2 regions of the Kitasatospora sp. NPDC058218 genome follow, and region 1 is predicted to be linked to the other one. Evidence: riboswitches for the same ligand, from Rfam matches in the RefSeq annotation. Region 1 holds a riboswitch; the other holds the start of a gene.

Region 1 (3,296 bases):
CCTTCCGGCCGCAGCACCGACTCTGGCACCCCCGGTTCGTGCCGTCACCGCTGGACGGCGGCCAACTTCTGCGAAGCGAATCCTGCGAATCTGCGAAGCCTGCGAAGGGTCCCGGGGTCGGACGTGCGGCTATGCTGCCGGGCACCGGACGGGTCGAGGGCAAGGGGAGACGACCGGATGGGAAGGACCTTCGCCGGCGCGCGGCTGCGCCGGCTGCGCGAGGACCGCGGGCTCAGCCAGGCCGCGCTCGCCCGGCTGCTCGAACTGTCCCCCAGCTACCTCAACCAGCTGGAGCACGACGCCCGCCCGCTCACCGTCCCGGTGCTGCTGCGCCTCACCGAGGCCTTCGGCGTCGACGCCGGGTACTTCGCGCCGCCGGACACCGCCCGGCTCACCGCCGAGCTGCGCGACTCGCTCGGCGAGGAGCTCACCGCCGGCCGCCTCACCCCGGGCGACCTGGACGACCTCGCCGCCCGACTGCCCGCCGTGGCCCGGGTACTGATGGACCTGGGCCGCGGCCGCCGGGCCGCCGCCGAGCAGCTCGCCGTCCTCACCGGGGACCGCGGCCCGGTCGCCGACACGGCCCGCACACCGCACGAGCTGGTCCGCGAGTTCTTCTACCGCCGCCGCAACTACGTCCATGAACTCGACATCGCCGCAGAGGAGTTGGCCGAAGGGATCGGGCTGAGGCGGGGCGGGGTCAGGACGGTCCTCGCCGAGCGGCTCGCGGCCGCGCACCACGTCCGGCTGGCCACCGGGGGAGAGAGCCTGCACACGTACGACCCGGCCGGCCGGGTGCTGCGGCTCTCCGACCGGCTGCGCCCCGGCCAGCAGGCGTTCCGGATGGCCACCCAGCTGGCCTACCTGGAACACGACGCCCTGCTCGGTGAACTCGCTGCCCAGGACAGCGCACCGGGGTCGACCGCGTGGTCACTGACCCGGATCGGCCTGGCCAACTACTTCGCCGCCGCGCTCGTCCTGCCCTACCGGGTCTTCCACGCCGAGGCGGAGGCGGCGCGCTACGACATCGAGCACCTCGCCGACCACTTCGGACTCGGCTACGAGACGGTCTGCCACCGGCTCAGCACGCTCCAGCGGCCCCGGCTGCGCGGGGTGCCGTTCTCCTTCGTCCGGGTCGACCGGGCCGGCAACGTCTCCAAGCGCCAGTCCGCGACCGACTTCCACTTCTCCCGCACCGGCGGCACCTGCCCGCTCTGGAACGTCTACGAGGCCTTCGCCGCCCCCGGCCGGGTGCACGTCCAGGTCGCCGCGATGCCCGACGGGCGGCGCTACCTCTGGACCGCCCGGGCGGTGTCCCGCTCACCGGGTGGCTGGGGGCGGCCGGGCAAGACCTTCGCCATCGGCCTGGGCTGCGAACTGCGGCACGCCGGGCGGCTGGTGTACTCCGCCGGTCTCGACCTCGGGGACGAGGCGGCCGCGACCCCGATCGGTCTCGGCTGCAAGGTGTGCGAACGCCCGGCCTGCCCGCAGCGGGCCGCGCCCGCGGTCGGCCTCCCGCTGGCGGTCGACGAGCACACCAGCACCTTCGTGCCCTACCCCGTCCGGGTCGAACCGGCGGCCCGGCCGGGCGACTGAGCGGGGCCGGGGGCCGTCCGGGCCGCTCCGACGGTGCGGTCCGGGCGCTGCCCACGCCACCATCCGCGATCCGGACAATCGCTGACGCGGCGCCGTCGATGGGCCTAGGGTGGGCGGTGCAGTCGGTTCGCCATGTCCTCCAGCCATGGCGTCGCAAGAGGGAACCCGGTGGGAATCCGGGACTGCCCCGCAGCGGTGAGTGGGAACGACCGCCGTCACATGCACTGGGCCCAGACGGGCCCGGGAAGCGACGGCCAGTAGGTGTCCGCCTCGATCAGAGGTGGACGTGCCCGCGAGTCCGAAGACCTGCCACTGCCCGCGTGCACCCCGCACGCGGTGATCTCGGTGACCTCGAGGGCGGGTCGGCGGAGCGGGCGGGCCCATCCTGGTGCCGTGCCCCCACTGTCGTACCTCCACGCCGTCGTGCTCTCCCGGGATCGCAGCGCGACTCGCGAAGGAGAGTTCCGTGTCACCGAGTTCCACCACCCCCCAGGCCACCGTGTACGGCTACCCGAGGCAGGGTGCCAACCGGGAGCTGAAGAAGGCCGTCGAGGGGTACTGGGCCGGCCGCGTCACCGCCGCCGCCCTGCACGCCACCGCCGCCGGACTGCGCCGTGAGAACTGGCGCCGGCTGACCGAGGCGGGCGTCACCGAAGTCCCCACCGGCGACTTCTCGCTCTACGACCACGTGCTGGACACCACGGTCGCGGTCGGCGCGATCCCGGCCCGCCACCGCGCCGCCGTCGAGGCCGACCCGCTGGACGGGTACTTCGCCATGGCCCGCGGCACCCAGGACGTCGCGCCGCTGGAGATGACCAAGTGGTTCGACACCAACTACCACTACCTGGTGCCCGAGTTGGGCCCGGGCACGGTGTTCGCGGCCAACTCCGCCAAGCCGGTCGCCGAACTGCGCGAGGCCCTCGAACAGGGCCACCGCGGCCGGCCGGTGCTGGTCGGGCCGCTGACCTACCTGCTGCTCGCCAAGCCCGCCCCCGGCGTGGCCGCCGACTTCGAGCCGGTCACCCTGCTGGACCGGCTGCTGCCCGTCTACGCCGAACTCCTCGCCGACCTGCGCGCCGCGGGCGCCGAGTGGGTCCAGCTCGACGAGCCGGCCCTGGTCCAGGACCGCACCCCGGCCGAGCTGAACGCCGCCGCCCGCGTCTACCGCGAGCTGGGGGCGCTCACCGACCGGCCGAGCATCCTGGTCGCGACCTACTTCGACCGCCTCGGCGAGGCCCTCCCCGTCCTGGCCAAGGCCCCGATCGAGGGCGTCGGCCTGGACTTCACCGGCCCGGGCGCCGCCAACCTGGACGACCTCGCCGCCGTCGGCGGCCTGCCCGGCAAGCGCCTGGTCGCGGGCGTGGTGGACGGCCGCAACATCTGGATCAACAACCTGGAGAAGTCCCTCGCCACCCTGGGCACGCTGCTCGGCCTGGCCGGCCGGGTGGACGTCGCGCCGTCCAGCTCGCTCCTGCACGTGCCGCTCGACGCCGACGCCGAGCGCGACCTCGACCCGCAGGTCGCCCGCTGGCTCGCCTTCGCCCGCCAGAAGACCGAGGAGATCACCGTCCTCGCCCGCGGCCTGCGCGAGGGAGTGGACACCATCGCGGCCCAACTGGCCGCCAACCGCGCGGACCTGGCCTCCCGCGCCGCGTCCGCGCTGACCCACGACCCGGCCGTCCGGGCCCGGGTCGCCGCCA
Region 2 (3,296 bases), on a different contig from region 1:
GGCCAGGTCGGCCACGGTGGCCCGGGTGCCGGGCAGGATCACCAGGTCGGCGTCGGCCAGCTCCTCGGGCCGGGTGGCCCAGCGGACCAGCACCCCGGGCTCCTGGGCCAGCGCGTCCACGTCGGTGAAGTTGGAGAGCCGGGGGAAGCGCACCACGGCGACCCGCAGCACGTCGGCGCCGAGCGGCCCGCGGCCCTCGGTGCGGTCCACCACGGTGGTGAGGTCCAGCGAGTCCTCGGCGTCCAGCCAGAGCCCGGACAGCATCGGCAGGGTGCCCAGCACCGGACGGCCGGTCAGCTCGCGCAGCATCCGCAGCCCGGGTGCCAGCAGCCGCGCGTCGCCGCGGAACTTGTTGACGAACCAGCCCGCCACGTGCCGCTGGTCCTCCTCCGACAGCAGGGCCAGCGTCCCGTACATCGCCGCGAAGACGCCGCCGCGGTCGATGTCGCCGACCACCACGACCGGCAGGGCGGCGGCGGTGGCCAGGCCCATGTTGGCGATGTCCCGGTCGCGCAGGTTGATCTCGGCGGGCGATCCGGCGCCCTCGCAGACCACCACGTCGTAGCGGCGGCGCAGGTCGGCCAGGCACTCCAGGGCCCGCTCCAGCAGGACGGGCTTGCGCTCGCGGTAGTCCAGCGCGCCGACCTCGGCGACCGCGCGGCCGAGCAGCACCACCTGGCTGCGGCCGTCCGCGCCGGGCTTGAGCAGCACCGGGTTCATCGCCGCCTCGGGCTCCACCCGGGCCGCCTGGGCCTGCATCGCCTGGGCGCGGCCGATCTCGGCGCCGTCGGCGGTGACGAAGGAGTTCAGCGACATGTTCTGCGCCTTGAACGGCGCCACGGCGACGCCCTGTCGGGCCAGCCAGCGGCAGATGCCCGCGGTGACCACGCTCTTGCCGGCGTCCGAGGTCGTCCCGGCGACCAGCAGTGCGTTGCTCATGCGCTCCCCCTTCTCATCCCCGCCTTGAGTGCCTGCACGACGGCGTGCCCGGCGACGGTCGTACCCAGTGCGAGCAGTCCCACCCGGCGGGAGAGCCGGCAGGCGCGCTCGATGTCGTCCACCGTCACCGGCCGCAGCTCGCCGCCCAGCACCGGCCGGTGCTCGACCCGGGAGCCGTACTGCAGGGTGCCGCCGAGGCGCACGCCGACGGCGCCGGCGAACGCCGACTCGGCCTGACCCGCGTTGGGGCTGGGGTGGGCGGAGCCGTCCCGGCGCCAGACCCGCCAGGCCGTCCGGGGCTCGGGCGCGGCGGCGACCGTCAGCAGCGCGGTCAGCCGCGCGCCCGGCCAGCCCGCCACGTCGTCCAGCCGGGCCGAGGCCCAGCCGAACCGGGCGTGCCGCGGCGAGCGGTGGCCGACCATCGCGTCCAGGGTGTTGACCGCGCGGAACGCCAGCAGCCCGGGCGCCCCCGCGAGGGCGCCCCAGACGAGCGCGTTGACCACGGCGTCGGCGGTGTTCTCGGCGACCGACTCGACCACCGCGCGGGCGATCTGCTGCTCGTCGAGCGCGCTCGGGTCGCGGCCGCACAGGTGCGGCAGCCGCCCGCGCGCCGCCGCGAGGTCGTGCGCGGCGAGCGAGCGTCCGATCGTGCGGGCCTCACGGGTGAGCGAGGTGCCGCCGAGCACCGTCCAGGTCGCGGCCGCGGTCAGCGCGGCCCGCCCGAGCGGTCGGCGGCCCAGGGTGCGGTCGGCGGCCACCGCACCGGCCGCGACGGCGCCCACGCAGAGTGCGGTGAACACGGTGCCGACGGCGCGGTCGTCGCGGTGGATCCGGCGCTCCAGGCGGCCGGCCGCGCTGCCGAAGAGGGCCACCGGGTGGCCGCGGCGCGGGTCGGCGAAGCGGGCGTCGGCGAGGTACCCGGCGGCGGCGCCCAGCGCATGGGCGGCGGCGCGGGTCAGCGGGCGCACGGCGGACAGCAGAGGGCTCGGAAGGTCGGGGCAGCCTGCATCGCGTGCGTGTCCTCACTCAGGGTCCGCGCCCTGGATCGACGTACCGGGGGCGAGAGTCTCCTGGCTTCCGGGGCGAACGCACTCCCGGGCCTTCCGGCGGCTCGTGACGGCCCGCCGCGATGGGCCCCCTCCGGTGCCGCGACGGGCAAGGAGGGACTCCGAGTGCGCTCCCCGGTGACAGTGGCGGGACCGCGCCGGACTCGCACCGGCTTCCTCTGCATGCCTCCGTTTGGCTGAAGGATCCCATCACGCGGCCGAACCGTGCGTCAACCAAGGTCACGGAGGGGTTGGTCACAGCGCCGCCGGGTTTCCCGGCCCCGTCGCTACCTCCGATCGGCACCCCCCGCAGGGGCATGACAGCCTGTGGGATCGTCCAGTCGCCTGGAGGAGCCTCCAGGCCCGCTTCGTGTGTTCGGCGGCTGGGTGGCGGCCGAACCACCCCCTACCGTCTGGTCCCATGCGACGCAGACAGCCACCCGCCCTGCCTCCGGTGCCCTTCTCGCCCGCGGCCGCCCGCGCGCACCGCGCCGGCCTCGGCCTGACCCCCGAGCAGGTGGTCGAGGGCATGGCCGCGCACGGCGTCCGGCTGCTGCCCGCCCACGTCCTCGGCTGGGAGAGCGGTGAGCTGCGCCCCACCGAGGAGGAGTTCATCGCGCTGGCCCGGGCGCTCTGGTGCCCGCCGGCCCAGCTGATGGGCGTCCGCCCGGCCCTGCTGCGGGACTTCCGGGTCGCCCGGGAGCTCAACCAGGAGAGCGCGGCCCACCGGATCGGCGTCACCCCGCGGCAGTACCAGCAGGCCGAGGCGACCGGTCAGTGGGACGGCGACCAGGCGCAGACGTACGCGCTGGCCCAGGCGCTCGGCCTGACACTGCGCGAGCTGGTCGCGGTGACGGGCCGGGGCGAGGAGCTGGACCGGCGGCTGCGGCAGACCGTGGACGGCCGCTGGCAGGCGCACGTCCGGGCGATCGGCCGGATCGTGCCGGTGCGCGAGGACGACCTCGCCACCGTGCTGGCGGTGCTCCAGAACGAGCATCAGGTCTTCTCGCACTGGGGCGCCGGCAGCTGGGGCTCCCCGGCCCCGGCGGCGAGTGCCCCCGGGGCGCTGGCCCGGCCGCTCGGCGAGCGGTTCTGGGAGCTGCTGGGGCGGCTGGAGACGGAGATCCCGGTCTGACGGGCGGGGGGTGGGGTCGGGGGCGGAGGTCGGGGGCCGTGGGGCTTTCCCGCGCCGCCTCGCCGAGGTGATCCCGCGCCGCCATGACCCGGACGGCCGTGTCCGGTGGCCGGGCGCCGTCCCCGCGAGTGGACTGGTGGGCACACTGCCCAGTCCGCGACCAACAGAGCGGGGAG

The links. Region 1 has a riboswitch for cobalamin ahead of metE (5-methyltetrahydropteroyltriglutamate--homocysteine S-methyltransferase). Riboswitches for the same ligand answer to the same signal wherever they lie in the genome.
Region 2: linked by a shared signal. The riboswitch ahead of ACFVYI_RS28525 (cobalamin biosynthesis protein) and the one ahead of metE (5-methyltetrahydropteroyltriglutamate--homocysteine S-methyltransferase) in region 1 are both predicted to bind cobalamin.

Annotation. Positions count from the first base shown of each region.
Region 1 covers NZ_JBHVWC010000006.1:32,758-36,053, reverse strand. The annotation lists gene ACFVYI_RS05175 (short-chain fatty acyl-CoA regulator family protein) at 178-1,596, shown strand; cobalamin riboswitch at 1,703-1,925, shown strand; gene metE (5-methyltetrahydropteroyltriglutamate--homocysteine S-methyltransferase) at 2,063-3,296, shown strand, end outside.
Region 2 covers NZ_JBHVWC010000050.1:18,125-21,420, reverse strand. The annotation lists gene ACFVYI_RS28530 (cobyric acid synthase) at 1-939, opposite strand, end outside; gene ACFVYI_RS28525 (cobalamin biosynthesis protein) at 936-1,907, opposite strand; cobalamin riboswitch at 2,003-2,166, opposite strand; gene ACFVYI_RS28520 (transcriptional regulator) at 2,407-3,120, shown strand.